2 regions of the Streptosporangium sp. G11 genome follow, and region 2 is predicted to be linked to the other one. Evidence: riboswitches for the same ligand, from Rfam matches in the RefSeq annotation. Region 2 holds a riboswitch; the other holds the start of a gene.
What was found. Region 2 has a riboswitch for thiamine pyrophosphate ahead of ACSDR0_RS25335 (purine-cytosine permease family protein). Riboswitches for the same ligand answer to the same signal wherever they lie in the genome.
Positions count from the first base shown of each region.

Region 1 (3,758 bases), on a different contig from region 2:
GCGGTCGCGGGGTCGAGGGAGAGGTCGAACTGGTCCTCCCAGCGGAACTCGAACCGGGCGTCGGACAGGGCGTCGTCCCAGGCCTGCGCGCCCGGATGGCCCTTGGCGAGGTCGGCCGCGTGCGCCGCGATCCTGTAGGTGATCACGCCGGTCTTCACGTCGTCCCTGTCCGGCAGGCCCAGGTGCTCCTTGGGCGTGACGTAGCAGAGCATGGCCGTGCCGTACCAGCCGATCATCGCCGCGCCGATGGCCGAGGTGATGTGGTCGTAGCCGGGCGCGATGTCGGTCGTCAGCGGGCCGAGGGTGTAGAACGGGGCGTCGTCGCAGAGCTCGCGCTGCAGGTCGACGTTCTCCTTGATCTTGTGCATGGGGACGTGGCCCGGCCCCTCGACCATCACCTGGACGTCGTGCTCGTGAGCGATCCCCGTGAGCTCGCCCAGCGTCCTGAGCTCGGCGAACTGGGCCTCGTCGTTGGCGTCGGAGATCGAGCCCGGGCGCAGGCCGTCGCCCAGCGAGAACGCCACGTCGTACCGGGCCATGATCTCGCAGATGTCGGCGAAGCGCTCGTAGAGGAAGCTCTCGCGGTGGTGCGCCAGGCACCAGGCCGCCATGATCGAGCCGCCCCGGGAGACGATCCCGGTCCTGCGCCGCGCGGTCAGCGGCACATGGGCCAGGCGCACCCCCGCGTGGACGGTGAAGTAGTCGACGCCCTGCTCGCACTGCTCGATCAGGGTGTCGCGGTAGATCTCCCACGACAGGTCGGCCGCGTTGCCGCCCGCCTTCTCCAGCGCCTGGTAGAGCGGGACGGTCCCGATCGGCACCGGGGAGTTGCGGATGATCCACTCGCGGGTGGTGTGGATGTTGCGCCCGGTGGACAGGTCCATCACCGTGTCGGCGCCCCAGCGGATCGCCCACGTCATCTTGTCCACCTCCTCCTCGATGGTGGAGGCGACGGCCGAGTTGCCGATGTTGGCGTTGACCTTCACGAGGAAGTTGCGGCCGATGATCATCGGCTCGCTCTCCGGGTGGTTGACGTTGGCCGGGATGATCGCCCGCCCGGCGGCCACCTCGGCGCGGACGAACTCCGGCGTCACGCCCTCGCGGACCGCGACGAACTCCATCTCCCGGCTGACCAGCCCGCGCCGGGCGTAGGCGAGCTGGGTCACCGGCGCCCCCGTCGCGCGCAGCGGCCGGTCGCCGTGGCCGGTGAAGACCGCGTCGAGGGAGCGGAGGTCGCGGGCCCAGGCGTCGCGGTCGCGGTAGCCGTCGTCGCCGGGACCGCCGGGGCGGCCGCCGTAGCGGGCCGTGTCGCCCCGCTCCAGGATCCACTCCTCGCGCGCTCGCGGCAGGCCCCGGGTGATGTCGGTGGTCACGGACGGGTCCGTGTAGGGGCCCGAGGTGTCGTACAGCGTGACCGCGTCCCCGTTGGTCAGGCGCACCTCGCGCATGGGGACGCGCAGGTCGCCCTGGTAGATCTTTGAGCTGGAAATACGCGCGTCGATCATCGCGCAAACTCCCTTCGCCGGCATTACCCGGAGCAGGTTCTGGCGGTCGGCGGCTGTTCCAGCCGTCCTCTCAGCCCGGTTCGCCGGGCTCCCGCGTTGGTCGAGCGGAACGATAGCGCGTCTCCCGCGCGCCCACCATCCACTCGGCCGCACCCGACGCAGTAGTGTCACCATCAGGTAGGGGGAGGGAGATCAGCCGGTGAATCCGGAAGCATCGGGGGCCGAAGACCGAATTTGGACGGTCCCCAACGCGTTGAGCCTGGCCAGGCTCCTGGGGGTGCCGGTTTTCCTCTGGCTGGTGCTGGGCCCGAAGGCCGACGGCTGGGCCGTCGCCCTGCTGATGCTGGCGGGGTTCTCCGACTGGCTCGACGGCAAGATCGCCCGTGCCTGGAACCAGACCAGCAGGCTCGGCCGCCTGCTCGACCCGCTGGCCGACCGCCTCTACATCCTGGCGACCCTGTTCGGCCTCGCCATGCGCGAGATCATCCCCTGGTGGCTGGCGCTGGCCATCCCGCTGCGCGACGTGATGCTGCTGGGCATCCCGCTCATCCTGCGCCGTCTCGGGTACGGTCCCGCGCTGCCCGTGCACTTCCTCGGCAAGGCCGCCACCGCCAACCTGCTCTACGCCTTCCCTCTGCTCTTCCTGGCCCACGATCCCTCCTGGTACGCCGAGGCGGCCCGGGTCGTCGGCTGGTCCCTGGCCATCTGGGGCACAGGCCTGTACTGGTGGTCCGGAGTGCTGTATTGGGTACAGGTGCGTCAGCTGACAAGCGAGGCCAAACGCCTTAAGAGGTGATCCGTGAAGGCCGTCGTCATGGCGGGCGGGGAGGGGACACGGCTCCGGCCGATGACCGCGAACCAGCCCAAGCCCCTCCTGCCCGTGATCAATCGGCCGATCATGGAGCATGTCCTTCGCCTCCTGAAGCGGCACGGCTTCACCGAGACGGTGGTCACCGTGCAGTTCCTGGCAGCCCTGGTCCGCAACTACTTCGGCGACGGCGACGAGCTCGGCATGAGCCTGTACTACGCCACCGAGGACACGCCGCTCGGCACCGCGGGCAGCGTCAAGAACGCCGCCGACCGGCTCCGCGACGACCGGTTCCTGGTCATCTCCGGCGACGCGCTGACCGACATCGACCTGACCGACATGATCCGCTTCCACCGCGAGAACAACGCGATGGTCACGATCGGGCTCAAGCGTGTCCCCAACCCGCTGGAGTTCGGCATCGTCATCGTCGACGACCAGGGCAGGGTGGAGCGCTTCCTGGAGAAGCCGACCTGGGGCCAGGTCTTCTCCGACACCGCCAACACCGGCATCTACGTGATGGAGCCCGAGGTCCTCGACGAGATCGCGTCCGGGGAGTCCGTCGACTGGTCGGGCGACGTGTTCCCGAAACTGCTGGAGCGCGGCGCCCCGCTGTACGGCTACGTGGCCGACGGCTACTGGGAGGACGTCGGCACCCACGAGAGCTACCTCAAGGCCCAGGCCGACGTCCTGTCGGGCCGGGTCAAGGTCGAGATCGACGCCTTCGAGGTCTCGCCGGGCATCTGGGTGGCCGAGGGGGCCTCCATCGACGCCGACTCCGTCCTCAAGGGCCCCCTCTACATCGGTGACTACGCCAAGGTCGAGGCGGGGGCCGAGCTGCGCGAGTACACGGTGCTGGGCAGCAACGCGGTGGTCAGGGAGGGCGCCTTCCTGCACCGCGCGGTCGTCCACGACAACGTCTACGTCGGGCCCAGCGCCCACCTGCGCGGTTGCGTGATCGGCAAGAACACCGACCTGATGACCGCCGCCAGGGTCGAGGAGGGCGCCGTCGTCGGCGACGAGTGCATCATCGAGGCCGAGGCGTACATCTCCTCCGGCGTCAAGATCTACCCGTTCAAGACCATCGAGGCGGGGGCGGTGATCAACAACAGCGTCATCTGGGAGCCGCGCGCCCAGCGCAACCTGTTCGGCCCCCGGGGGGTCTCGGGGCTGGTCAACGTCGAGATCACCCCCGAGCTGTGCGTACGGCTGGCCAGCGCCTACGCCACCACCCTGAAGAAGGGCGCCTCGGTCATCACCTCCCGCGACTCCTCCCGTGCCGCGCGGGCGCTGAAGCGGGCCGTGATCAGCGCCCTGAACGCCAGCGCGATCAACGTGCTCGACCTGGAGGCGTCCCCGCTCCCGGTGGCCCGCTTCCACACCGCCAGGGAGAACGCCGTCGGCGGCATCGCGCTGCGCACCACGCCCGGCGACCCGCAGAGCGTCGA
Region 1 covers NZ_JBPJUQ010000030.1:28,863-32,620, forward strand. Annotated here, with positions in the region: gene thiC (phosphomethylpyrimidine synthase ThiC) at 1-1,505, opposite strand, end outside; TPP riboswitch at 1,498-1,610, opposite strand; gene ACSDR0_RS25780 (CDP-alcohol phosphatidyltransferase family protein) at 1,705-2,301, shown strand; gene ACSDR0_RS25785 (sugar phosphate nucleotidyltransferase) at 2,305-3,758, shown strand, end outside.
Region 1: linked by a shared signal. The riboswitch ahead of thiC (phosphomethylpyrimidine synthase ThiC) and the one ahead of ACSDR0_RS25335 (purine-cytosine permease family protein) in region 2 are both predicted to bind thiamine pyrophosphate.

Region 2 (3,758 bases):
CGAAGACCCTGGCCACGGGCACGTTCATCTCCCACGAGCACGAGACCGAGGGCAGGGCCAGGGTGCTGGAGCTGCCCGACGGGAGCCGGGTCCTGCGGATCGAGGACCTGAACACCTCCGACGGCCCGGACCTGCGGGTCTGGCTCAGTGACCAGCCCGTCAAGAAGGGCAACGCCGGGTGGTTCAACCTGGACGACGGCGAGCACCTCGAACTCGGCGAGCTGAAGGGCAACAGGGGCAACGCCAACTACGCCATTCCCGCCGGCACCGACCTCGGCGATCTGAAGTCCGTCACCATCTGGTGCAGGCGCTTCGGCGTCTCCTTCGGCGCCGCCGCCCTGACCTGACACAATCTCCGGTCCATGAGCGTTTCTGAGGAACTGCACGCCATCGGCCGCCCGCTGGTCGAGGCGCAGCTCGCCCACCCGACGGTGGTAGGCATCGCCCGGGGGGACCTGCCCGAGCCGGTGTTCCGGTCGTGGCTGGAGCAGGACTACCTGTTCCTGCTCGACTACGTCCGCGTCTTCTCGCGGCTCGCGTGGCAGGCCCCGGACGGGCACCTGGGCGACCTGGTCGACCTGGCGCACGCCACCTTCCACGAGGAGCTGAGCCTGCACCGGTCGATGTCGGCCGAGTTCGGCGCCGACCTCGGCGGGGCGAGGAAGGGGCCGGCCTGTTTGGCGTACACCTCCTTCCTGCTCGACTCGGCGGCCGTCTACGCCGACGGCCTGGCCGCCCTTTACCCCTGCATGTGGGGCTACTCCACGCTCGGCCGCGCCCTGGCGGAGAACCCGCCCGACGAGCCCCGCTACCGTGCCTGGGTCGACACCTACGCCCACCCGGCCTTCGCCGAGCTGACCGGGCGTGTCGCGGTGATGATCGACGAGGCGGTGCCGGACCCCGGCAGGGCGGGGAGGCTGTTCGCCGAGGGAATGGCCCACGAACTCGCCTTCTGGGACGTGCCCTGAACCTGTCACCTCGTGCCCGCCGCCTTTCGCTCCTCCCGCTCTCCCCGTTCTCGCCGGCCTCGCCGGTTCCCCGGCCGGGGAGGGCGCGTCCCGGTCGGTTCAGCTGGTCATTTGTGATGAATTAGCCCTATATCAGGGGAAATTGAGAGTCCGGATGAGGGCGTCCGAGGGGCTTTGTGCCTCATCCGGTGCGGGAGGTTGGAACAATGGACGCATGAGTGTTCCTGAAGTCGAGGCACAGGCCGTGCCGGATGACGCGTTCCTGCTCGACGTGCGTGAGAACGACGAGTGGAGTGCCGGGCACGCGCCCGGCGCCGTCCACATCCCGCTGGGCGAGCTGCAGTCCCGGGTCGACGAGGTGCCCAAGGGCGCGCCCGTCTACGTGATCTGCCGGGTCGGCGGCCGTTCCGCGAACGCCACCGCCTGGCTCAACCACGTCGGCTGGGACGCGATCAACGTCGGTGGCGGCATGCAGTCCTGGGACGTCGCGGGGCGTCCGATGATCGCCGAGAGCGGCCAAGACCCGTTCGTCGCCTGAGCGGCCCGGGTGGCCTCCACGACCGGGAGGCATGCTCGGCCCCGAACGGCCCACCCGGCCTGGGCGGGCGTCCGCCGGGTGGAGGTCCTCGCCGGGAACGCACGACCACCGCCCGACGACCGCGAAACGCCGGCACCGCCGTTCGTGATCCGTCGGCCCGGCCTTGCCGGTAGGGCGTCGGCCGAGCCTTCAGAGGTCCCTCTGGACAGATCCGGAGGTCGGACGCCCGCCCCCCCACAGCCGGGAAGTACAGCCACCGCCACGTGCGTAGCCGTACTTCCGCGAACGTCCACGGACTCGTCTCGTGAGACGGCCGCGCCAACTCGGCGCTGGCCGAATACGGACGGATGGTGCATCATGAGGGCGCGAGCTGGGATGATCCCGGCTTTGCGTACCATCCAACGCGGGAGCTTGGGGCAACCAGGCTGAGAGGGCGACTACGGCTGTCGCCGACCGCATGAACCTGTCCGGGTAATGCCGGCGTAGGGAGCGTGTGATGTCGTCTGCCGTTGTCGACTCCAGGTCGGCCGAGGCCCCCCTCACCCTCGACGAGGCTCCTCCCAAGGAGCTGGGCGTGCTCGACCAGGGCGCGCTCTGGGCCAACCTGGGTGTCAGCCTGCTCGGGTTCTCCGGTGCGATCACACTGATCAATCCGCTCGGCGACCGGCCGCTGAGCTTCGTGGCCGCGATCCTGGCCGCCGTCGTGGGCAGCGTCATCGGCACCGCGATGGTCGGCCTGGCCGCGATTCCCGGGCAGCGGACCGGCGCTCCGGCGATGGTCCTGCTGCGCGGCCTCTTCGGGGCCAGGCTCTCCTACCTCCCGACGGTGCTGAACATCATCCAGATGCTGGGCTGGGGGGCCTTCGAGCTGTGGGTCATCGCCCAGGGCGCCCGGGCCATCGCCGGATCCTTCGGGGTCGAGGTGCCCTACGCGGTCTGGGTGGTCGTCGCAGGGGTGATCACCACCGCGCTGACCATCCGGCCGCTGGGGGCGGTCCGCCTGCTCCGCAGGTACGTCACCGCCGGCGTGGTGATCTCGATGATCTGGTTCATGGTCGCCCTGTTCCAGCGGGGACCGGTGATCGGAGGCGGATCGTGGGAGGCGTTCGCCCCCTCGGTCGACTACGTGATCGCGCTGTCGGTCTCGTGGGTGCCGGTCGCGGCGGACTTCGCCCGCTTCTCCCGCTCGGGCAGGGCCGCGTTCGCCGGGGTCGTCGGCGGCTACACGATCGCCCAGGTGGCCTGCCTGGTCCTCGGCATCGCGGCGCTCGCGCTGGTCGGCAACGACCCGGACCAGGTCTGGGACCCCTTCGTGGCCGCGGCGCTCGGCCCGCTGTTCTTCGGCATCCTGGTGCTGCGCGAGACCGACCAGTCGTTCGTGAACGTCTACTCCACCGCGATGTCGCTGCAGAATTTTCTGCCCAGGGTGGACCGGCGGGTCATCTCCGCGGCCATCGGCGTGCTGGTCACCCTGCTCGCGATCTTCGTCAACGCCGAGACCTACACCGGTTTCCTCGGCCTCATCGGGGCGGTCTTCGTGCCGATGTTCGCGGTGCTCGTCGCGGACTACTTCCTGCTCGGCGGCGCCAGGCGCTGGGACACCTCGGAGACCGCGCCCTCGCGCCCTCTCATGGTGGTCCCGTGGGTGCTGGGCTTCGTGACCTGGTGGATGCTCGCCGCGCTGCCGGCCGGCCCGGAGCTCGCGTGGTGGACCTCGTTCTGGGAGGGGGCCCGCGAGGCGCTCGGCTTCGTCCCGCAGCCGTGGATGAGCGCGTCCGTCGGCGCGTTCCTCGTCGCGGGTCTCATCACCCTGGGTCTCGGCGCGCTCCGGCGCCGCTCCTGAGGGGCGCCGCTCCAAGGGCGCCGCTCCTGACGGCACCGGCCGTACGGCTTCCGGCCGTACGGTCGGAGGCCGTACGGCGGGCAGGGCGGGGGCGGTCTACGCGTGGCCGGGGCCGCGGACCGCGGCGGTGGACTCGATGCGCAGCAGGCGTTCCTTGGCGGCCGAGCCTCCGGCGTACCCGCCGAGGACGGCCTCGCTCTCGACCACCCGGTGGCACGGCACGATGACGCACACCGGGTTGCTGCCCAGCGCGTTGCCGACCGCGCGCAGCGCCCGCGGCCTGCCGATCCGCTCGGCGATCTCGCGGTAGGTCGTCACCGTCCCGTACGGCACCGCGAGCATCATCTGCAGCACGGTCCTGGAGAACTGGGTGGCCAGGCGCAGGTCGACGGCGATCGTGAAGGCGCGG
Region 2 covers NZ_JBPJUQ010000029.1:39,032-42,789, reverse strand. Annotated here, with positions in the region: gene ACSDR0_RS25350 (DM13 domain-containing protein) at 1-347, shown strand, start outside; gene ACSDR0_RS25345 (TenA family protein) at 363-968, shown strand; gene ACSDR0_RS25340 (rhodanese-like domain-containing protein) at 1,183-1,506, shown strand; TPP riboswitch at 1,900-2,012, shown strand; gene ACSDR0_RS25335 (purine-cytosine permease family protein) at 2,003-3,349, shown strand; gene ACSDR0_RS25330 (methylated-DNA--[protein]-cysteine S-methyltransferase) at 3,446-3,758, opposite strand, start outside.